DNA from 3 places in the Streptomyces liliifuscus genome. Region 3 is predicted to be linked to each of the others. Evidence: riboswitches for the same ligand, from Rfam matches in the RefSeq annotation. Region 3 holds a riboswitch; each other region holds the start of a gene.

Region 1 (7,711 bases), 3.2 Mb from region 3:
CCCCTGGGTCGTCGTACTGGTCTTGGCCATGACGTCCATCCTACGGGGGCGCACTGACTGCGAGGCACCGCTCAGTACACAGGAAGCGTGCGCGGACCGAGGTCGTCGCGGGCGGGCGGGGGCGCGAGCCGCACGGAGGCGCCGAGCGCGCTCAGCCCGTGCGGGGCCACGACGACGGGCTCCAGGGACACGGAGACGACCTCGGGGTGGTCGTCGACAAGGCGTGACAGGCGCAGCAGCAGTTCCTCCAGGGCCGCCGTGTCCGCCGGCGCGGAGCCCCGCCAGCCGAAGAGGAGCGGTGCGGTCCGGATCGACCGGACCAGCGAGGCCGCGTCCCGGTCGGTGACCGGAATCAGTCGGTGCGCGGTGTCTCCGAGCAGCTCCGAGGGGGCCCCGGCGAGCCCGAAGGAGAGCACCGCTCCGGCCGCGGGGTCGATGACCGCCCGTACGACCGTGTCGACTCCGCGCGGTGCCATCGCCTGGACCACCGGGCGCAGTTCCTCGGGCGTCCCGAAGAGGCCGGTCAACTCGGCGTACGCCCGGCGCAGTTGCTCCTCGTCCGCAAGATCCAGCCGTACGCCCCCGAGGTCGGCGCGGTGGCGCAGGTGGGGGGCGGTGGTCTTGAGCGCCACGGGGTAGCCGAGGCGATCCGCGGCGGCGACGGCCTCGTCGGGTGTGGGCGCGGGGAGGGCACGGCGGACGTCGATGCCGTACCGCCCGAGCAGGGCGCAGGTGTCCTCGGGGCCGAGGGTGAGGCCGCCCATGCCGCCGTCACCGAGCAGTCCGTCGATCTGTTCGGCGGCGCCCTTCTCGTCGATGTCCTCGTACTCGGGGACGCGACCGGGGTCGGCGGCCTCGCGCCGCCACTGGCCGTATCTCACGGCCTCGGCGAGGGCGCGGACGGCTCGCTCGGCGGCGGGGTAGGCGGGGATGAGACGGGAGTCGGCCTCGGCCTCGGGGACTTCGGCCACCGTCGGCGGGCGGTCCGCCGGGCGGATGGGGTGGTTGCTGCCCGAGAACGGGGGCGCTGCGGGAGCCGCCTGGGGCGCGGTGCTTGCGGCCGCGGACAGCGCCTCCGCGAGGCCGCCCAGCTCGACGTGGACCACGAGGACCGGCTTGGCGGGAGCGGCGGCGGAGGCCGAGCGCAGCGCCTCCGCCAGGGCGGCGTCGGCCGTGGAGGCCTCCCCCACCGCCGGAATCGCGGTGACCACCACGGCGTCGCAGGCGTCGTCGGCCAGCGCGTGCGTCAGCGCGGCGCGGAAGTCCTCGGCCGAGGCGGCCGTGGTCAGGTCCACCGGGGGCAACGGTCGCAGCCCCTCGGCGAGGCACGCGTCGTACGTCAGCAGCCCGAGGGACTCGGAGTTCCCGAGGATCGCCACCCGGGGGCCGGTCGGCAGGGGCTGGCGCGCCAGGAGCAGGCCCGCGTCGACCAGCTCGGTGATCGTGTCCACCCGGATGACGCCGGCCTGCCGCAGCAGCGCCGACACCGTCGCGTGCGGCAGCCGGGTGGCCCGGACGGCATGTCCCTGGGGCGCGGCACCGCCGTGCCGTGCGCCCTGGACGACGACCAGCGGCTTCGCCGCCGCGGTGCGCCGCGCGAGGCGGGTGAACTTCCTCGGGTTGCCGATGGATTCGAGGTACATGAGGGCTACATCGGTGTCGGGGTCCTCGTACCAGTACTGAAGGACGTCGTTGCCCGACACGTCCGCGCGATTGCCCGAGGAGACGAACGTCGACACGCCGGTCACGCCCGTGACCCCGCCGCCGCGCCGGTGCAGCCGGGACAGCAGCGCGATGCCGATGGCGCCGGACTGCGCGAACAGGCCGATCCGTCCGGCGCGCGGCATCTCCGGTGCGAGCGAGGCGTTGAGCCGCACCTCCGGGGAGGTGTTGATGACTCCGAAGGCGTTCGGTCCGATGATCCGCATCCCGTACGTACGCGCCTGGCGCACGAGCTCGCGCTGGCGCTCCCTGCCTTCGGGGCCGCTCTCGGCGTACCCCGCGGAGACCACGACGAGCCCCTGCACCCCGTGTTCACCGCACTCGGCGACGACCTCGGGGACGCGCTCGGACCGGACGGCGACGACGGCGAGGTCGACGGGCTCGGGGATGTCACGGACGGAGCGGTAGGCCGGCACTCCGCCGAGCTCCTTCTCCTGAAGTGCTCCGTTCACCGCGTACAGGCGCCCGGTGAATCCCGCTTCGCGGAGGTTCTCCAGGACGCTGCGGCCCACTCCCCCGGGTGTGCGGCCCGCGCCGATGACGGCGACCGAGCCCGGCGCGAGGAGGCGGGCCACCGAGCGCCCCTCCGCCCGCTGCTCCCGCGCGCGCTGCACTGCGAGCGAGCGGTCGGTGGGCTCCAGGTCGAACTCCAGGCGTACGACGCCGTCCTCGAAGTGGCGCTTCTGCTGGTACCCGGCGTCCGTGAACACCTTGATCATCTTGTTGTTGGCGGGCAGCACCTCGGCGGCGAAGCGGCGGATGTCGCGCTCACGGGCGACGGCCGCGATGTGCTCCAGGAGGGCCGATGCCACACCGCGGCCCTGGTGGGCGTCCTGCACGAGGAAGGCGACCTCGGCCTCGTCCGCGGGGGACGATGCGGGGAGGCCGTCGGCGTTGATGCGGTCGTAGCGTACGGTGGCGATGAACTCGCCGCCGACCGTGGCCGCGAGTCCCACCCGGTCCACAAAGTCGTGGTGCGTGAAGCGGTGGACGTCCTTGGCGGACAGGCGCGGATACGGCGCGAAGAAGCGGTAGTACTTCGACTCGTCGGACACCTGCTCGTAGAAGCTGACCAGGCGGTCGGCGTCGTCGGCCGTGATCGGCCGGATGCGCGCGGTGCCGCCGTCGCGCAGCACGACGTCGGCCTCCCAGTGAGCGGGGTACTCGTGCCGGTCCGGCGAGGTCTGCATGGGGCCCAGAGTACGGCTCGGGTCCGACAACGGCCGGTCGTCGTCCCGGGGGTTCATGTCCCGGGCCCGGTCGCGGGTCCGGGTCCCCGGGTTCGCCTCCGAGGGGTTCACGTCCCGGCGACGGCGGGCTCGCGTCCGACAGGGGCGCGAGGCAGTCTTGGGGGACCGAAGCCGCCTCGGGCCCGGAATCCGCATCCGCTCGGGGCACGCTTCACGATATGGAACAATGGTCTAGACAACCGTGAGACACCTGAAGGGCAGCATCACATGGCTGAGCGCCGCGTCAACGTCGGCTGGGCCGAGGGCCTTCACGCCCGTCCCGCCTCCATCTTCGTCCGGGCCGCCACGGCTTCCGGCGTCCCCGTGACGATCGCCAAGGCCGACGGCAACCCCGTCAACGCCGCCTCGATGCTCGCGGTTCTCGGCCTGGGCGCCCAGGGTGGCGAGGAGATCGTCCTGGCCTCCGACGCCGAGGGCGCGGACGCCGCGCTCGACCGCCTGGCGAAGCTGGTCGCCGAGGGCCTTGAGGAGCTTCCCGAGACCGTCTGATCTCGCGGACCACATACGGCGGAGCCGCGTCCACCCATGCCGGGGGACGCGGCTCCGCCGTTTCCGTCTGCGCGGCGAGCGGCACGGTTCGAGCGTACGTGCCGTGCGCGACACTTTTCCCACGACCGCGTCGGCGTTTTGTCCGTACGTCGCGTCGGCGCGCGGCTTTCCGCCGCGCCGTCGGCATCGTCCGGAATTTCTTCGCCTGCCCTCGCGCCGAGTTCCACTCACGCGGTTCCGCGCATGCGGAAATCACGTGCGCGGGAATTCTCGGCACGTGGAGAAAAGGGGCAGCAGAAATAGACCCCTACGAATAACTCTCTTTGTATACGGCGCCACTGTTAATGCCGCAGGCCCGCCGTGTTTACGGGATGTTGCGAAGTCCTCACACGCTCCGCGCGGTCACCGCCGCCGGGAAAGCGCAGCCGGTGCGCGGCCATCGCCCGCTCGGTGTGCAGCGCCGTGATCGCCCTGGCCCGGTCGTTGTCGCCGCGCGCGACGGCGTCCACGATGGCGCCGTGCTCGGCCCAGGACTCGGCGGGATGGGCGGGCGCCTCGACCGAGTACATCCAGGCGATCTTGTGCCGCAACTGGGCGAGCGTGGAGGTCAGTGCGGGGCTTCCGGAGGCCTGTGCGAGCGTCTCGTGGAACCAGCCGCCCAGTGAGCGCAGATCCTCGCTGTTGCCCCTCCTGGCGCGCTCCTGGCCCAGCCTGACCAGGCCGCGCAGCACCTTGAGGTGCGCCTCGGTGCGGCGCTGGGCGGCCCGCGCGGCCCCCAGCGGCTCCAGCAGCATGCGCATCTCCAGGAGGTCGGCGGCCTCCTGCTCGGTGGGTTCCGCGACGCACGCGCCCGCGTGCCTGCGCGTGACGACGAATCCCTCCGCCTCCAGGGTGCGCAGAGCCTCCCGCACGGGGACCCGCGAGACGCCGTACCGGCGCGCGAGCAGTTCTTCGGTGAGCCGGCCGCCGCGCTCGTAGACACCCGCGACGATGTCGTCACGGATCGCCGTGCATACCGAGTGCGCGGGAATACGCATGACCCGACCTCCGCCTTAACCCCCGCGAAACGCGGTCGATTGACGCTTGTTCGGTGACTCTATTGCAGAGAGCGGGAAATTCCGATGGCGGACCGGAATCCGTGGATATTTTTTGGACACACCTCGCTTCTGAACAGGCAGTCGTCCGGTACGAAGTCGGTCGAGAAGTGGTCGAGATGCCATCAGGAAGTGATCAGGACCGCGCGAAGGCCCCGGCTCGGTGAGCCGGGGCCTTCGGGACAGTGCCGCGCCTGGAGGGCCGTCGCGCGGAGGGCTGCCGTGTGGAGGGCCGTCGCGTGGGGAGCTGTCGCCCTCCGTCAGACGTTCACGCCGTGCTGGCGCAGGTACCCGAGCGGGTCGATGTCCGAGCCGTACTCCGCGCTCGTCCGCGCCTCGAAGTGCAGGTGCGCCCCGGTGACGTTGCCGGTCGCCCCGGAGAGGCCTATCTGCTGGCCGGGCGTGACCGTCTGACCGACCGAGACACCGAGGAACGACATGTGCCCGTACTGGGTGTAGGTGCCGTCGTTCATCTTGATGACGACCTGGTTGCCGTACGCACCGCCCCAGCCGGCCTCCACGACGGTGCCGGCGCCCACCGCGTGCACGGCGGTGCCGCTGGCGGCGTGGAAGTCGATGCCGGTGTGGCTGCCGGAGGACCAGACGGCGCCGCCGGCCTTGTAGCCGGTGGAGACGTACGAACCGGAGATGGGCGCGGTGTACGACTTCAGCAGCCGCTCGCGCTCGGCCGCGCGGGCGGCGCGGGCCTTGACCTCGCGCTCCTTCTTGGCCTTCTCCGCGGCTTCCTTGGCACGCTCCTTGGCGGCGGCCTCGGCCTTCTCGCGGGCGGCGGTCTCGTCGGCGGCCTGCTGCTGGGCGGCGGCCTGTGCGTCGATCTGGTCGGCGACCGAGTCGCCGATGGTGATCGCCTGGGTCAGGGTCTGCTCTGCGGGGCTCTCGGCGGCGAGTGCGGGAGCAGCCAGGGTGCCGACGACACCGGTGGTGGCGAGTGCGGCGACGCCGACGGTCCGGTTGGTCGTGCGCTTCATGCGGCTGGGACGACGGTGCTTCCCGGTGGCGCGGGTGAACGCCATGAAGTGGCTGGTCCTTTCCTTCCTTCTCGCCTACCGGGTTAGCTGACGGGTTCGGAGCAGGAAGGTCTCCTACGGACCCCCTTCGGGAAGGGCGTCCGATTCACCCCAGGGACTACATATGGGTCCCCGGCTCCCCTGGCTCGCGCCGTACGGGGACTCGGCGATGACTGTCCGGTGCCGCGGGCGCGGCGCACTGCCTGACGAACAGCCGGACCGACGCTAAGCGGGGCGTCTTTCAATCAACAAACGGATCAAGGGTTTTGTAGCGCATGCCACAGGGCAGACGGGCAACCTCTCTACCAATACGGACAACTCGCCGATCGAGTGCTGAAGTCCGGGCAAAAGGAGAACCCAGGCGACTCCTCAGTCACCTGGGTTCTCCATGGAGAAGCGTTGTACTGCTCCGCTCTACTCCGCCGTCACGACGCTGACTTCGCCGATTCCGAGGGCCCGGACCGGCTCCTCGATCTGCGCGGCGTCACCGACGAGGACGGTCACCAGACGGTCCACCGGGAAGGCGCTCACGGCGGCCGCGGTGGCCTCCACGGTGCCGGTCGCGGCGAGCTGCTGGTACAGCGTCGCCTGGAAGTCGTCCGGCAGGTACTGCTCGACCTGGTCGGCGAGAGTGCCCGCGACGGCGGCCGCCGTCTCGTACTTCAGGGGTGCCACGCCCACGAGGTTCTGCACGGCGATGTCGCGCTCGGCGTCGGTGAGTCCCTCGGCCGCGAGCGTGCGCAGCACCTTCCAGAGGTCGTCGAGCGCCGGGCCGGTGTTCGGGGTGTCCACGGATCCGCTGATGGCGAGCATCGCGGCGCCCGTCCCGTCCGGCGCGGAGCGCAGCACCTGGCCGAACGCCCGCACACCGTAGGTGTATCCCTTTTCCTCGCGCAGGACGCGGTCCAGGCGCGAGGTGAGGGTGCCGCCGAGGCAGTACGTGCCGAGCACCTGGGCGGGCCACACGCGGTCGTGCCGGTCGGCGCCGACGCGGCCGATGAGCAGCTGCGTCTGGACGGCTCCGGGACGGTCGACGATGATCACGCGGCCGGTGTCGTCGGCGGTCACCGGCGGAATGGGGCGGGCCTCGGCCTGCGATCCCGTCCAGGCGCCGAGCGTGTCCCCGAGCAGCGCGTCGAGGTCGACGCCCGTGAGGTCGCCGACCACCACGGCGGTCGCGGTGGCGGGGCGTACGTGCTTCTCGTAGAAGGCGCGGACGCCCGCCGAGTCGATCGAGGTGACCGTCTCCTCGGTGCCCTGGCGCGGGCGCGACATGCGCGAGGTCGCCGGGAAGAGCTGCCGGGAGAGCTCCTTGGCCGCGCGGCGGGCCGGGTTGGCGGTCTCGTGCGGGATCTCGTCGAGCCGGTTGCGCACCAGCCGCTCGATCTCGCTGTCCTCGAAGGCGGGTGCCCTGAGGGCGTCGGCGAGCAGACCGAGCGCCTTGGGGAGCCGGGAGACGGGGACTTCGAGGCTGATCCGTACGCCCGGGTGGTCGGCGTGCGCGTCGAGGGTGGCGCCGCAGCGCTCCAGCTCGGCGGCGAACTCCTCGGCGGAGTGCTTGTCGGTTCCCTCGGTGAAGGCACGCGCCATGATCGTGGCGATGCCGTCCAGGCCCTTCGGCTCGGCCTCCAGCGGGGCCGCCAGGAGGATCTCGACGGCGACGACCTGCTGGCCGGGGCGGTGGCAGCGCAGCAGGGTCAGGCCGTTGTCGAGCGCGCCGCGCTCGGGGGCCGGGAAGGCCCAGGGCCTGGCCTCGCCGGCCTGGGGCTGCGGGTGGAATTCCATCGTGGCGAGCTCGGTCACTTGGCCGCCTCCTCGTCGGTGTCGTCAGCGGCGTCGGTCTCTTGGGCCTCTTCGGCGACGGTCGGCTCGTAGACCAGCACCGCGCGGTTGTCGGGGCGCAGGCGGGCCTTGGCGACCTCCTGGACCTCCTCGGCCGTGACGTCGAGAACGCGCTGGACGGCCGTCAGGGCGAGCTGCGGGTCGCCGAACAGCACCGCGTACCGGCACAGTTCGTCGGCGCGGCCCGCGACCGTGCCGAGGCGGTCCAGCCACTCGCGCTCCAACTGGGCCTGGGCGCGCTCCATTTCCTCGGCGGTGGGGCCCTCCTCGGCGAACCGGGCGAGCT
Region 2 (7,711 bases), 1.2 Mb from region 3:
TCCGCCCCCTGACGCGTTTCGAGGGCCAGGGCCTGGACAAGGGACACGTGGTGAACGATCTGCTCTTCCGCCGCGTACCGCATACCGCGACGGACAACTAGGCCGAACAACACAACGCACGGCCCACAACGCACGACACACAAAACACAACGCACACCACACACCAAACAACGCACAACGCACAACGCACGGACCGCACAGCCTGATGGGGCCAGAAAGAGGGGCCAGAAAGACGGAGCCACAACAAGCACCGCCCCCGAGCCCCGACGGGGCGCTCTCGCGGCCCACGCCCCTCCCTCGTTAGGGTCTTTGTCATGGCCACCGGTCCCCCGCTCCCACCGCACCCCGGCTTCCCTCCCGGCATCCCCGCCGGAGGCACCGCGCACTGGTGGCAGCGCAAGTGGGTCCGCTACAGCGCCCTGACCACCCTGCTCGCCCTCTCCGGCCTCGTCATCCTGGCCCTGGTCCGCAAACAGACCGGCACCGAGGGCTTCCTGGTGGGCCTTGGCCTCGCCGTACTGCCCGTCCCACTCCTGGTCGCCGCCTTCCGCTGGCTGGACCGGGTGGAACCGGGCCCCTGGCGCAACCTTCTCTTCTCCTTCGCCTGGGGAGCCTGCGCCGCCGCGCTGATAGCCATCGTCGCGAACAGCTTCGCGACGAGATGGATAGCGACCGCGACGGCGGACCCGTCCAGCGCAGACACCCTGGGCGCGACGGTCATAGCACCGATAGTCGAGGAGTCGGCGAAGGCGGCAGCCGTATTACTCGTCTTCCTGTTCCGCAGGCGGGAGTTCACGGGAATCCTCGACGGTGTGGTGATAGCCGGCGTCACGGCGACGGGCTTCGCGTTCACCGAGAACATCCTCTACCTCGGCACGGCGTTCGGCACGGACCAGCTCAGCGGCGGCAGCGGCATCGCCTCCGTCACGGCGGCCACCTTCTTCGTACGCGTGATCATGTCGCCGTTCGCGCACCCGCTGTTCACCGTGCTCACGGGCATCGGCTTCGGCATCGCGGCGCTCTCCGCGGACCGCCACCAGGTCCGCCGCGTACTGCTCCCGATCGTCGGGCTGCTGCTCGCGATGGGCATGCACGCGATGTGGAACGGCTCGTCGACGTTCGGCGAGTACGGCTTCTTCGCGGTCTATGCGGCCTTCATGGTCCCGGCCTTCGGCCTGCTGACCTGGCTGGTCATCTGGACCCGCCAGCGCGAGCTGGGCACGATCCGCTCCGAACTGCCCGCGTACGCGATGGCGGGCTGGCTCACGGCCCCCGAGCCGTTCGTCCTCGGCTCGATGAAGGCACGGCGGCTGGCCCGCGACTACGCCACGCACCACGGCGGTCGCGAGGCGGGCAGGGCGGTCGCGGAGTACGAGGCGTACGCGACGTCGCTGGCGTTCCTGCGCCACCGGGGCCGCAAGGGCCGCGCGGGCGCCGACTTCGTCGCACGGGAACGGGAGCTGCTCAACGAGCTGTGGACGCGCCGCGAACCGGCCCGCCCGGCTCTCCTGTACGCGGCCCGGGCGACGGCTCCGGCACCGGTGGCACCGCAGTGGCAGGGCTACGGCCACCCGGCACCGACGCCGTACACATACACGTACAACCCGTACCGCTCTTAGTGGGCCCAGCCCCAAAACTCAACGCGACCCCAAAACGCAACAGCCGCCCTCCCCCTCCGACCTCAGCCGGAAGCCGAGGTCAGCCTCCCCAACTCCGCATCCGTGAGGACGAGTTCGGCCACCCCCAGCAACGCCGGAAGCTGCTCAACCGTACGAGCGCTGGCGATGGGTGCGACGACGGTCGGCCGGGAGGCCAGCCAGGCAAGAGCCACGGTGGCGACCTCGGCCCCGCGCTCCCGCGCGACTTCGTCGAGCGCGGCCAGCACCCGCTGCCCCCGCTCCGACTCCAGATGCGCGCCCGCCGACCCGGCCCGCGCGCTGTCGACCACGGCACCCGCCCGGTACTTGCCGGTGAGGAAGCCCGAGGCGAGCGAGGAGTAGGGGACGACGGCCAGACCGGCCCGGGAGGCGACGTCCCGGAGCGGGCCCTCGTACGAGTCACGGGAGACGAGGTTGTACCGGGGCTGCAGCGCCACGTACCGCGCGAGGCCCTCGCGGTCGGAGAGGTCGAGGGACTCCTGAAGCCGCTCGGGGGAGAGGTTGGACGCGGCGATCGCGCGCACCTTGCCGGCGCGGACGAGCTCGTCCAGGGCCGTGATGATCTCCTCGACCGGCACGGACGGGTCGTCGAAGTGGGTGTAGTACAGGTCGATGTAGTCCGTCTTCAGCCGCCGCAGTGACGCGTCGGCCGCGGCCTTGATGTTCACCCCGGACAGGCCCTTGTACCGGGGGTGCGCACCGACCTTGGTGGCGACGACGACGTCGGCGCGGTTACCGCGCGCGGCGAGCCAGTCGCCCAGGACGGTCTCCGACTCACCTCCCTCGTTGCCCGGCACCCAGGCCGAGTAGGTGTCGGCGGTGTCGACGAAGTTCCCGCCCGCGGCGGTGTACGCGTCGAGCACGGCGAAGGACTGCGCCTCGTCGGCGGTCCAGCCGAAGACGTTGCCGCCGAGGGAGAGCGGAAAGACGTCGAGGTCGGACGAACCCAGCTTGCGGAGTGAGGTCATAAATGGGTCAACGGCCGTACCGGACGGCCGTATTCCGCACCCGGGAACCTCTCGGGCCGCCTCACCGGTCGGGCCCGCCCCATGCGGGGTGAGCCCGTCCTACGAGGTGGGCCGTCCTACGGGGTGAGCCCCTTGCCGCGCAGCCACGCCATCGGGTCGATGCCGTCGCCACCGCTGGTGTGGACCTCCAGGTGGAGGTGCGCCCCGGTGACGTTGCCGGTCGCGCCCACGCGGCCGATGATGTCGCCGGTGGCCACCTTCTGGCCGACGCTGACACCGATCGACGACTGGTGCGCGTACCAGACCTCCGTGCCGTCGTCGAGCGTGAGGACCGTGCGGTAGCCGTACGAGCCGTTCCAGCCGGCCTCGGTGATCGTGCCGCTGTGAACGGCCTTGATCGGGGTACCCGTGGGAGCGGCGAAGTCCAGACCCGTGTGCTGGCCGGACGACCACAGAGCGCCGGACTGCCCGAAGGTGGAGGTGATCGTGTACGAGGAGGTGGGCAGCGTGAACTGCTTGGCGAGCTCGGCGAGGCGTGCGGCCTCGGCCTTCTCCTTGGCCTCCTGGTCCGCCTTCTTCTTGGCGGCGGCGACCTTGGCCTCGGCGGCGTCCCGCTCCTTGGCCGCCAGCGTGGCGGCCTTCTTCGCGGCGGCGGCCTCGGCGGCCTCCTGGGCCTCGCGGTCCACCTGGTCCTGCTGCTGCTCGGCCTGGAGCATGATGCGGGCGCGCAGGGCCTCGCCCGCGTCCGAGTTGCCCTGCTCGGCGTCGGCGGTGGTGAGGCCGACGGCGGTGATCGGGGTGCTGGAGCCCTCCGGGGCGTCGTCGTCCGAGAAGGGCGAGCCGACGTTCGGCAGGTCGGGGATCGAGATCGACACCGGAGGCTTGCCGGTCTGCGCGGTGGCCATGCCACCCGCACCGACGGCGGCTATGACACCGACGCCCAGAACGGTCGAGCTACGGGCGAGTCCTCCGCCGCGCTGCTTGGAGACGCGGTGCCGGCCGCGGACGGGAAGGACGGTGTCCGCGCTGGGATTCCAGACCTCCCACGTCTCCTCGTCCTTACGGGCGCCGTAGGCGAAGGTGTCGGGCTTCTTGTCACCCGAGGACTCACCCGTCAACTCATTCGGCACGAACGAGGGTGTGGGGGCAGGCCGGTTGGACGCCACGTAGGCGCACTCCTTTCCTTCCTTCTCGCCTACCGGGTTAGCTGACGGGTTCGGAGCAGGAAGGTCTCCTACGCGCGTCAACCGCGGTGCGCTACACCGCGAAGACGAGCGATTCACCCCAAGTGGTGGTTCCCCGGTTCCCTTGCGGGATTCGGCGCGTGCGCACGGAGCCGACTCTTGTGACGGCTGGGACGACCGCGCTGCGTTATCGAACGTTAATAGACCCGGGCACCGGATTCCAAGCTGTTCCTGATGATCGTTAAGGCTCTTGGCCTGGACTTACAGGTCATGAGCGGGGTAAATCGGGCGAGTTGATCGTCATTCAGGAACGGGAGCCCTGTTGATGGTGCGTCAGTTGTTGAGCGGAGGGATTCCGTTCGACTACCAACGGTGATATGGGCCGCGGAAAGAGCGACGCATCTCACGGCCGCCGCACCGCGAGCAGTGCCATGTCGTCGGCGGCCCCGCCCCCGGTGTGCCGCAGGACGTCGTCCAGCACCGCGGCGAGCAGCTCGTCGGGCCCGGGAAAGACTCGCCCCGACAGGTGCCGCGCCGGATCGAAGAAGACGCCCCGCCGGTCCCGCGCCTCGGACAGTCCGTCCGTGTGGAAGAGCAGCATGGCCCCGCCCGGGAACTCCTCCTCCTGCGCGCGGTCGGGCCAGGCCCCCAACTCCCCCGTCCCGAGCGGCAGCGCGGGCTCCGCCGCGGCGAGCGTACGTACCTCTCCGTCGCCGTACAGCAGAAGGGGCCCGGGGTGGCCGCGGTTCACGAGGCGTACGACCGGGGTGCCGTGCGGGATCTCGGCGAGCACGGCGGTGGTGAAGTCCTCGAAGACCTCGATGATGTCGCGCCGGACGCCTTCGCGCGCGAGCGCCCGCTCCAGCCGCTGGGCGACCGCCTCCAGGCTCGCCTCCTGCTCGGCGGCCTCCCGGAAGGCCCCGATGAGTACGGCGACTACGGCGACCGCCCCCATGCCCTTGCCCCGTACGTCGCCCACGAGGAGCCGTACGCCGTGCGGGGTGTCCTGCACGGCGTACAGGTCGCCCCCGATGAACGCGCCCTCCTGCGCGGCCTCGTACCGTGCCGCGATCTCCAGGCCGCCGATCCGCGCCGCCGGTTCGGGCAGTACGGCCCACTGGGCGGCCTCCGCGACCTCGCGGGCGGTGGCGAGGCGCGCGTTGCCGCGGACCACGAGCCGGTTGATGCCGACGGCGAGCGCCGCGGTCGTGGCCACGGTGAGGACCTCGGTGACCGCGCCCGCGTCGAAGGCGAACCTGAGGTGCACGAGGGCCATGGCCGCGGTCGCCACGATCCCCGTCCACACGGTGACGCCGAGCGAGAGGAAGGGTGCGGCGACGAGCGGGGCGGCCGTGAGGAACGGAGCGGCGGTGAAGTCCTGCGGGGTGAGGAGGTCGTAGCAGACACCCGCGACGATCAGCAGCGCCGACAGCGCGCGGACGAGGGTGCGTGGGTAGGAGGCCGTCCTCTCCACGGGCTCGACGCGCACCGGCTCCTGCTCCTCCACCTGTCCAGGCTTCCGGGAGCGGGGGCGGCGGGCGAGCGGACGAGACCCGGGCGGGTGAAGACACCCGGAAACACCCGAGGGGAAGACCTGGGCAGAGGATCTGCGGAGAAGGCCCGCGGAAAACACCTGAGGCCGGAATCCTTGATCGGATTCCGGCCTCAGGCCTTCAGTAGCGGGGACAGGATTTGAACCTGCGACCTCTGGGTTATGAGCCCAGCGAGCTACCGAGCTGCTCCACCCCGCGCCGTTAAGACCACTGTACGCCATCCGCGGGACCCAAAGCACACGCGTTGATGTCGCCCGCGCTTAACCGGGGGGTTTGGCATGAAACCTGCCGGTCGGCGGCACCGGTCCGCCCGGCCCGTCAGCCGAGATGGCGGTTGGGCGCCTTCGCGGCGGCCTCGTACTCCGGGAGCACCAGGACGTCGGCGCCGGCCGCGGCCAGCAGCCCGCTCCCGTCCGCGCCGGCCACGAAGGTGTCCGGCTCCCGCCAGGCGGTCACGACCCTGCGTACGCCCGCGTCCAGGATCAGCCGGGCGCAGGGCGCGGGCCGGGACGCGCGGCGGGCGCACGGTTCCAGGCTGCTGTAGACGGTGGCGGTCGCGAGCCGCGGGTCTCCCGGCCCGATCTTGGCGAGGGCGGCCTCCTCGGCATGGGACACGGGGTCGGACTCGCGGGAGTATCCGCGGGCCAGCTCCGTACCGTCGGCCGCGACGACGACCGCGCCGACGCTGAACGCGGTCCGCGAGGGCGGACACTCGGCGGCCAGTTCGCAGGCGAGCGCCAGCCACCGGTGGTCGGCGGCGGAGGGTACGGTCCCGGCGCCGGGCGCGGTGGGGACGTACCGCATGAGGACGATGTCCCCCACGGGCCGCGTCTCGACCAGGCTCAGCCGGTTGCGGGGGCCGCCCGGGTAGTCGCCGGGCCCGAACAGCCGGGGCGCGTCCGGCTCCCCGACGATCAGGGGCGCGAGGGCGAGCTGCAGTTCGTCGGCGAGGCCCTCGCCGAGGAGCTGGGTGTGGACGCGGCCACCGCCCTCGACCATGAGCCGCCGCACGCCGCGCACGTCGTGGAGGTGGGTGAGCACAGCCCGCCAGTCGACGTCCGGGCCGACGGAGACGACGTCGACGCCGAGCCCGCGCAGAGCTTCGCCGGCCCTCTCGGCCCCCTCGTCGCTCGTATAGACGATCTTCTCGCCGCCCGTGGACCAGAAGTTGGCGTCGGGGTCGAGGTCGCCGGTGCCGCTGACGGTGACCTTCAGCGGGTACTCCGGCCGTCCGGCGGCGACCCGGGCCGCACGGCGCTCGGCGGAGTTGACGAGGAGGCGGGGGTTGTCGGCGCGCAGGGTGCCCGCGCCGACGAGGATCGCGTCGGACTCGGCCCGTACCTCGTCGACCCGGTCGAAGTCGGCCGGTCCGGAGAGCAGCAGCCGTCCGGGGCCGGTGTCGTCCAGGCAGCCGTCGAGGGAGACGGCGGCGGACAACAGGACGTAGGGATGAGGCATGAACGCGCTCTCTTTCGGACTCTTTCGGGCCCTGTAGGGCTCTGTCGGAGGCGGAGCCGGGGCTTGCCCGGACGGCGGCCCGGTGTCGCCCGGAGGACGGTCGGGGCTTGGTTCAAGTTTGAAACAAACCTACACTGGCGGCATGACGACCCGCTGGCTCACCTCCGAGGAGCAGCGCGCCTGGCGCGCCTACATCGCCGCCTCCCATCTCCTGGAGGACGCGATCGACCGGCAGCTCCAGCAGGAGGCCGGTATGCCGCACCTTTACTACTCCATCCTCGCCAACCTCTCCGAGGCGCCGGGCCGCAGTCTGCGCATGACGGACCTCGCGGAGAGCACGAAGATCACCCGCAGCCGGCTGACGTACGCGGTGACCCGCCTGGAGAAGGACGGGGCGGTGCGCCGCGAGGACTGCAGCATGGACAAGCGGGGCAGCATCGCGATCCTCACGGACGAGGGGATGGCGCTCCTGGAGCGCACGGCCCCCGGCCACGTCGAGACGGTCCGCGCGACGCTCTTCGACAAGCTCACGCCGGAGCAGGTGGGGCAGCTGGAGGAGATCTGCACGGTGATCGCGCGGGGCCTGGAGGGGGACGACCCACAGGCGACACCAGAGGACGTCCCGTGGCGACGCCGGTCGACTCCGTGCGCGGGAGGGCCGCAGAGCGGCGAAGCATGAGGAATCACCGCAACCACCACAATCACCTATATTCGTTGCTTCAACTTTAAAGCATGGGGTAGTGTCTCGATCCGAGGATCTGTTTCAAATCTGAAGCAGGTAAGCGATCGGACCGGGAGAACCGCATGCCCGACTACCCCGCCGCCACCCAGCGCTCGCGCGTCCGGGTGCCGCTGCGTTTCAACGACGGCTACAGCGTCGACGCCGAACT
Region 3 (7,711 bases):
GATGGCCAACGCGCACCCCGAACTCCGGGCGGTGGCCGACGAGGTGACCCTGTCGAACGAGGACGACGGGATCGCGGTGGTACTGGAACGGCTCTTCGGCCCGCGGCCCTAGCTCCGCGTCGCCGAGAAGGCGCGGCACCGGGCGGGCCCGCGGAGAGGTGGGTTCCCCTCGTCGCGGGCCCGCCCGGTACAGGTTCGCGGTACCGGCCCGCCCGGTACCGGCGGCCTGTTCGCCGTCGGCCCGCTCAGTAGGCCCCGAAGACGTTGTCGATCGAGCCGTACCTCGCGGCGGCGTAGTTGCACGCCGCCGTGATGTTGGCGACCGGGTCGAAGGGGTCCATCGAGGTGCCGGCCACGTGGTACGCGTTGAAGGTCGGGTCGATGGTCTGGAGGAGCCCCTTCGACGGCGTACCGGCCGCGGCGTTGGAGTCCCAGTTGTTCATGGCCTGCGGGTTGCCCGACGACTCGCGCATGACATTGCGGTAGATGCCGTCGTACGACCCCGGGATGCCCTGCTGGGCCATGATGTCCAGCGACTCCTTGATCCAGCCGTCGAGGTCGTTCGTGTACGTCTTCGCGGCGGCGGGGGTGACGGCGGACGCGGTGGTCGCCTTGGTCGCCGTGGCCTTCTTCGCCGAGGTCTGGGCGTTCTTCGTGCCGACCGTCAGCTTGAGGCCCGGGCGGATGACCGCCGGGTCGTTGCCGATGACCGCGCGGTTGGCCTTGTACAGGTTCTGCCAGCCGCCGCTCGTGGAGTGCTTCTTGGCGATCTTGGTCAGGGTGTCGCCCGCGACCACCTTGTACGTGACGAGCGAGACCTGCGGGACCGCGGACGGTGCGGCCTGGGCGGTCTGCGTCGGCTGTGCGGCGTGGGCGCCGGTGGCCCCCACGAGGGGGAGCGCGAGCGCGGCTCCGCCGGTTCCCGCGGCGACGATGCCACGCGTGAGGGTGTTCATTCTGGGGCGGCGGTGCTTGCCTCGTGCGGCCATGGCGCGTTTCCTCTCCGACGCCTGCGAGGTGAGCTGTCGGGTTCGGGCGGGAGCTGCCCGGCCGCATGCTGCACGCGGCTTCACCCCGAGCCGTTCCGGAATCCGGACCGGCGGCCTACCTGGGTCCCCCGCTCCTGCCGTACGCGAGTGAATGGGTGGTTGGGATCTCCGGGCGGCGGCAGGATTAGGCGGTCCATCCGGAGTGACGTGAACGTATGCGAGAGCACATGCCGTGAACAAGCCCAGAATTCACATCGCGATGTCATTTGCCTGTTCGGGACGGATGGGAATTCTTGATCCATTCGGAAGGCGAAGTTCAACTTGCTTTGAGCAAAGGTGAATCGACCGGCCGGGCAAAGTGACCGTCCGGGACGGACGTGACTCAATTCACTGGCACAGGTGGGGAATTAAGTGCTTCATGTGCTTAATGTGGGCAAGTCGGGCGGAGTCTGGATGTCCGCCCAGTCGACATAAGGGACTACTTGTCCAGATATGTTCTCGCCGCTCTTCGGGATTCCGGAGAGTTCAGTCCTCCGGGTTCCAGAGGGTCAGCACCTCACGCAGTTTCTGCCGATGGCTGTCGATCCAGTTCCCGGGAAGATCGACGGGGACGCACACGGTGGCCATGGAAATCGTGTCGTCCTCCACGATCACCTCTGGGCAATCCCGTTCTCCCGTGAGCCGAATGGAAATCGACGGGCCTCGCTCCACCGTCATCCAGGAGATGTCCTCGCCGCGATGCAATGCGGCGTCCAGGGCGTTCCCCCAGGTCTCAAGTCGGCGGCGCCACAGAGAGAGTTCGAGGCGGCCGCTGACGAAAGGCGTCTCAACGACGATCTCGGCAGCGAGGCCCGCCACCATCCGCGGGTGCCGGCCGAGGACCGTGATCCTGACGGAATTGCCCTCCTCGTCGGCGAGGAGCGCGAGGTCCGTCGGGCCGGTGCGGTGGTCGGCCGGGAGGTCGGCGTCGCAGAGGGCACAGACGAAGTGGGCGTCCTGTACGGAGTTCCACCCGGCGCAGGACGGACAGCGGCGGTAGGTGATCGGGTGGGTGTAGCCACCGGTTCCGGCGTCTGTGCGGTCGATGCCCACGCGGGTGAGGGCCGCCGCGAGCGACCGCCACGACTCGGGGTCGGGGCAGTAGCCGGTGGACTGGTTGCTCGCGTACGTGATCTCCCAGCCGGAGGCGGCCCGAGCGAAGCCCAACTCCCCGGCGGCGCGCACCGGTTTCCCGTCCGCGCAGGCCACGTGTTCGGAGCGGCGTGGAGCCAGGCGCAGGGTCATGGAGGCGTCGACGACGAAGGTGAACGGCTCGGCGAGCTCGTCGGCGGGGCGGACGGACAGGAAGGCGTCGAGGTCGGCCGGGGTCCGGATCCGGGCGCCGCCCCCGCCAGGCCGGACGGCCTCCCTTATGTCATCGGGCCCCACATAAGCGTATGCGGTCATGGGGTCCCTGCACACGCGATTGAGGTCGTGTGGCCCATGTACGCGTTCGCCGTCATGCGGGGAGCGTACGAGTTCACCCCGCGGTCCGCGGAATCCTTTTCTCCCAGGTGCGGTGGAACACCACCTCGTCACCGTCCTTGCAGATCACCTCGTTCGAGGTGATGAAGTCCGCCTCGTCGCAGGTGGTTTCGGAGTGTGCCTCGACGCTCGCGTCCCACGGCAGGTCCGGCCGGTGCAGCCGGACGAACCAGTCCGAGCGGGCGCGGGCGGACAGCGGGTCCGACTCGACGATCGTGTACGTGTCCAGGGCCTCCTCGGTGAATTCGAGGCCGTCGGGATACACCCGGGTGCCTCCGTACCGCGGGTCCACCTCCAGGCGCCACTCACCCTTGGCGACATCGCGGACGACAAGGCGCTCGGGGCGCGGCTCGTCCAGGGTCGCGGGGAAGTTGACCCCCATGGGCTCCGCCTGCTCCGGCTCCTCGAAGGAGATGGACGGGTCCGACTCCTGTGCGCGGAGCGGGAGTTCCAGCACGCTCCCCGAAGGGGTGAGGGTGAAGCCCGCCTCCGAACCCGGCTGGGGCCAGATCCACGGCCAGTACGCGGAGGAGACGGCGAGACGCACACGATGGCCGGGAGGGAAGGCGTGGCCGATGGCGTTCAGGTCGAGAACCACGTCCTCCGTAGAGCCCGGTTTCCAGGGAACCACCTGGTCACGGCCATGCCGGGCTGACAGGTTCAGAACGCCCCGGGTGACGAGGGTCGAGGAGCCGTCCGGGGCCACGTCGCAGATTCGGGCCACTACTTGTCCACACGTCGCCTCCGTGGTGAGCCTCAACCGCACCCGCGGGCGGCCCAGCACCCAGATCTCCTCCGGGACCGCGAAGTCGAAGCACGCCGACCTCCCGTCCTCGTCCCGCTGGTCGGGCGGCAGGTCCGCGTCGTTGCCGAAGGGGAAGAAACGGCCGGCGTCGACCCCCGTGTGCTGGGGGGACCGCACCACCACGGGCTCACCCCTGAGGGCGTACGTCACCGGGGCCACCAGGGGAGAGGGCCAGGCCGGATCGCCGACCCAGCGGCCCGGCAGCGTCGGGTACACCGTGGCGGGCGGATGGGAGTCGCTGACGTACGAGCGCAGGAGCGGCTCGGACATGATCCCGGTCTCGGTGCCCTTGAGCCAGTGGTCCCACCAGCGCAGCGTCTCCTGGAGGAAGCCGATCGCCGGGCCGGGCGGCAGCCCCCGGTCGGGGTACTGGTGCGACCACGGCCCGACGATCCCCCGTACGCGGTCGGCCGGGAGGTGTTCCGCCAGGCGCAGGACCGTGTCCCGGTACGGGTCGTGCCAGCCGCCGACCGCGAGCACCGCCGCCCGGATCGCCGAGTAGTCCTCGCACACGCTGCCGCGGCGCCAGTGGTCGTCCCTCGTCTGGTGCGCCAGCCAGGTGTGCAGGAACGGATCGACGGTCTCCAGTCGTTTGATCCACAGGTCGTGCCAGACCTCGCCCGCGTACACCGGATCCGGCGGGCGGGAGACGAACGTGAGCATGGTCGCCGCCCACGCGTGCATGTCGACGGCGAGCACGGAACCACCCATGTAGTGCACATCGTTGTCATAGCGGTCGTCCGTCGAGCAGACCGTGACGACCGCCTTGAGCGGCTCGGGCGCGAGGGCCGCGATCTGGAGGGAGTTGAAGCCGCCCCAGGAGATGCCGAACATGCCGACCTTTCCGGAGCACCAGGGCCGGGCGGCGAGCCAGTTGACGACCTCGACCCCGTCGGCCAGCTCCGTCGGCGAGTACTCGTCACCGGGCATGCCCTCGGAGTTGCCGTGCCCCCGGATGTCCACGCGTACGGACGCGTAGCCGTGCCCCGCGTACCAGGGGTGGCGCTGCCAGTCACGCGGGGCCGTCCAGTCGGTCAGGCGGTAGGGCAGGTATTCGAGCAGGGCCGGTACGGGTTCGTCGGTGAGCGGGCGCCACACGCGCGCGTAGAGCTTGGTTCCGTCCGGGAGGGGAACGCGGATGTCCTCGTGAGTCGTCTCGTAGGGGAAGGACGTACGGATGCGCATGGCGGTGACCTCCAGGGCCTGTGGGGTCTCAGTGGACCGGGTGCATCGTGCGGCGCAGCCAGGGCGCGGAGGCGATCACGAGCAGGCCCGCGGCGACGGCGATCGCGCCGTTGACGCCGAAGTAGGCGGGCTTGGAGACGTCGTCGTAGAGCTTCACGGTCTGGGCCTGGATGCCGTTGGCGAGGGCCAGCGAGAGGAACCAGAGGGACATCGTCTGGCTGGCGAAGGCCCGCGGGGCGAGCTTGGTGGTGGCCGACATGCCGGAGGTCTCCAGGAGGATGTCGCCGAGCCCCAGCAGGAAGTACGAGCCGACGATCCACCAGGCCGACATCAGGTAGTCGTCGTTGTCGTGGCCCGAGGTCGGCAGCACCATCAGGAGGAAGGACAGGCCTCCCAGCACCACCCCGAACGCGATCTTGTTGGAGGCGTGCGGCTGGCTGTGCCCCATCCGCACCCACAGCGCGGCCACGACCGGGGCGAGCGCCACCTCGAAGGCGCCCAGGGCGGACGCGTACCAGCCGGCGGGGAAGTCGAAGCCGAGGATCGTCGTCTCGGCGTTCGACGCGGCCAGCAGCATCATCGTCGAGTACGCCTGGAAGAGGATGAAGTTGAAGACCGTGGAGGCCAGGAACAGCACGATGTACGGGCGCAGCCGGCCCCGTTCCCCGGGAGTCACCCGGGGACTCCTGAACATCACCGCGAAGTAGACCACCGGCGCGATCACCGAGATCAGGGTCAGCAGGTCCACGAAGCGGCCCATGGTCAGCCATCCGGCGGCGGCCAGCAGGACCGCGAGGACGGCCACGGCCAGCAGGCCGAGGACGATCAGGCGGACGGCCCTGCGCATGGCCGCCGGCGGCAGCGCGAACTCGGCCGCGTTCCTGCGTCCGGCCAGGTGACGGCGGCCCGCGACGTACTGGATCAGGCCGAAGGTCATACCGACCGCGGCCGCCGAGAAGCCCCAGTGCCAGCCCTGGTGGTCGCCGAGCCAGCCGGTGATCAGCGGACCCGCGAAGGCGCCGATGTTGATCGCCATGTAGTACACGGCGAAACCGGCGTCGCGGCGGTCGTCGTCGGTGCGGTAGAGCTTGCCGACCATGGTGGCGACATTCGGCTTCAGCAGGCCCGTGCCCGCGCTGATCAGGCCGAGTCCCGCCCAGGTCATGGCCGCGGTGGGCACCGCCATCGCGTAGTGGCCGCAGGCGATCAGGACACCACCCCACAGGACCGCCCGGTACGAGCCGAGGATGCGGTCGGCCAGCCAGCCGCCGGCCACCGAGACCAGATAGACCAGCGTCCCGTACGCGGCCGAGACGGACGCGGCCGTTCCGGCGGACATTCCCATGCCGCCGTGGGCCACCGTGTCCGCGAAGTACAGGACGAGGATCGCCTGCATCCCCAGGAACGAGAACCGCTCCCAGACCTCCAGGCCCGAGAGGGTGAGCAGGCCCCTCGGCTGGCCGAAGAAGGCATGGTCGTCGGCGGGGTCCGAGCGAGGGCCACCGGGTTCCGGATCGGGCTCCGGATCGGGGTCGGACTCGATCGTGTCGCGGGACAAGGAGCATCACTTCCTGAAAAATGGCTCGCTTTCAGGACGTACCGCATGTGTCGTCCGTACCGGATGTATCAGTCTTATCGGCAGATCAAGAACATACCTTCCGTGATCGGATACCGCCCGGCTGGGGGCGGGGGGCAAAAGGGGGCAGGTGGAGCGTGTCAGGCAGGGTGGTGGCAGGTGACGGGCGGGCGCTCACTGTGATCGAAAGGCGACCGGATACGCTGACTTGAGTGCCAGCAGCGACACATCGACAAACACCCACAGCATCCGCAGCACCTGTAGTACCCAGCAGGCCCAGCACACTCAGAGCATCCAGACACCGCCGCTGAGAGCGTCAGCAGACAGGAGACCCTCGTGACCGTCGTCGGGCCGTTCGGGCTGAGCGTGCGGGACCAGGCTCTCGAAGCCGATGTCCAGGCCGGATTGGCGGCTGTCGAGGAGGGACTGCTCGAGGCCACCAAGAGCGAGGTCCCGTTCATCACGGAGGCCGCGCAGCACCTCGTGCGCGCGGGCGGCAAGCGGTTCCGGCCGCTGCTCGTGACGCTCGCCGCGCAGTTCGGTGACCCGTACGCGCCGGGTGTCGTGCCCTCGGCCGTGGTCGTCGAGCTGACGCACCTCGCCACGCTGTACCACGACGACGTGATGGACGAGGCGGACGTGCGCCGCGGAGTGCCCAGCGCCAACAGCCGCTGGGGCAACTCGGTCGCGGTCCTCACCGGCGACTTCCTCTTCGCGCGGGCCTCGCACATACTGGCCGACCTCGGCCCCGAGGCCGTACGCATCCAGGCGGAGGCGTTCGAGCGGCTGGTCACCGGCCAGATCCTGGAGACGGCGGGGCCGCGCGACGGGCGTGACCCGATCGACCACTACATGGACGTGCTCAGCGGCAAGACCGGCTCGCTGATCGCCGTGGCCGGACGATTCGGCGCGATGATGTCGGGCGCCGACGAGACGGTCGTCGACGTGCTGACGCAGTACGGCGAGCGGCTCGGTGTCGCCTTCCAGCTCGCCGACGACGTGCTGGACATCGCCAGCGACTCGCGCGAGTCCGGCAAGACGCCGGGCACCGATCTGCGCGAGGGCATCCCGACGATGCCCGTGCTGCGGCTGCGCGAGCGCGTGGAGCGGCTGGGGCTCGCCGAGGACATCGCGCTGTCGGAGCTGCTCGCCTCGGACCTGTCCGACGACGCGCGGCACGCCGAGGCGTTGGCCAGGCTGCGGGTGCACCCGGCCCTGGACCAGGCCCGCCGCGACACCGTGCGGTACGCGGAGGACGCCCGCGCGACGCTGGCCCCGCTCCCTGAGTGCGACGCGAAGGCGGCGCTGGTGGAGCTGTGCGACGCGGTGGTCCACCGAGCGGGCTGACCTGCGCGTCTCCCCGTTTTTCCGCGGGGTCCCCGCGGATTCTTCCCCAAGATCCCTTTTGTGTGTGACGCAGGTCACATCTCTGGAATGAGTCCAATCTAGGATCCGTTCCGTAGTTCATGCACAGAAGCTGATGCAGGGGGCATCAGCGGAACTACGGGGAGAAAAAAGAATCATGGGGACGATTGTTACGTTCGCACAGCGTCGTAAGAGCCTCGTCATGACCGGCGTCGCGGTGGCCACCGCGGCCGGAGTCGCCGCCGCCGTCATCCCGGCGGTCGCCGA

The links. Region 3 has a riboswitch for cyclic di-AMP ahead of JEQ17_RS27345 (transglycosylase SLT domain-containing protein). Riboswitches for the same ligand answer to the same signal wherever they lie in the genome.
Region 1: another riboswitch for cyclic di-AMP. It lies ahead of JEQ17_RS13275 (M23 family metallopeptidase); the one in region 3 lies ahead of JEQ17_RS27345 (transglycosylase SLT domain-containing protein).
Region 2: another riboswitch for cyclic di-AMP. It lies ahead of JEQ17_RS22065 (M23 family metallopeptidase); the one in region 3 lies ahead of JEQ17_RS27345 (transglycosylase SLT domain-containing protein).

Annotation. Positions count from the first base shown of each region.
Region 1 is NZ_CP066831.1:3,143,972-3,151,682, forward strand. It holds gene JEQ17_RS13255 (DUF5998 family protein) at 1-30, opposite strand, end outside; gene JEQ17_RS13260 (bifunctional acetate--CoA ligase family protein/GNAT family N-acetyltransferase) at 72-2,912, opposite strand; gene JEQ17_RS13265 (HPr family phosphocarrier protein) at 3,180-3,461, shown strand; gene JEQ17_RS13270 (GntR family transcriptional regulator) at 3,803-4,498, opposite strand; gene JEQ17_RS13275 (M23 family metallopeptidase) at 4,816-5,589, opposite strand; cyclic di-AMP (ydaO/yuaA leader) riboswitch at 5,602-5,762, opposite strand; gene JEQ17_RS13280 (M16 family metallopeptidase) at 5,998-7,386, opposite strand; gene JEQ17_RS13285 (M16 family metallopeptidase) at 7,383-7,711, opposite strand, start outside.
Region 2 is NZ_CP066831.1:5,208,123-5,215,833, forward strand. It holds gene trmB (tRNA (guanosine(46)-N7)-methyltransferase TrmB) at 1-101, shown strand, start outside; gene JEQ17_RS22055 (PrsW family intramembrane metalloprotease) at 315-1,619, shown strand; gene JEQ17_RS22060 (aldo/keto reductase) at 1,682-2,626, opposite strand; gene JEQ17_RS22065 (M23 family metallopeptidase) at 2,743-3,792, opposite strand; cyclic di-AMP (ydaO/yuaA leader) riboswitch at 3,804-3,959, opposite strand; gene JEQ17_RS22070 (PP2C family protein-serine/threonine phosphatase) at 4,214-5,317, opposite strand; tRNA gene JEQ17_RS22075 (tRNA-Met) at 5,488-5,561, opposite strand; gene JEQ17_RS22080 (dihydrofolate reductase family protein) at 5,682-6,821, opposite strand; gene JEQ17_RS22085 (MarR family winged helix-turn-helix transcriptional regulator) at 6,964-7,500, shown strand; gene JEQ17_RS22090 (GTP cyclohydrolase II) at 7,626-7,711, shown strand, end outside.
Region 3 is NZ_CP066831.1:6,359,754-6,367,464, forward strand. It holds gene JEQ17_RS27340 (HAD family hydrolase) at 1-112, shown strand, start outside; gene JEQ17_RS27345 (transglycosylase SLT domain-containing protein) at 246-989, opposite strand; cyclic di-AMP (ydaO/yuaA leader) riboswitch at 993-1,157, opposite strand; gene JEQ17_RS50730 (DUF5959 family protein) at 1,515-2,435, opposite strand; gene JEQ17_RS27355 (CocE/NonD family hydrolase) at 2,509-4,503, opposite strand; gene JEQ17_RS27360 (peptide MFS transporter) at 4,532-6,046, opposite strand; gene JEQ17_RS27365 (polyprenyl synthetase family protein) at 6,416-7,426, shown strand; gene JEQ17_RS27370 (CHRD domain-containing protein) at 7,602-7,711, shown strand, end outside.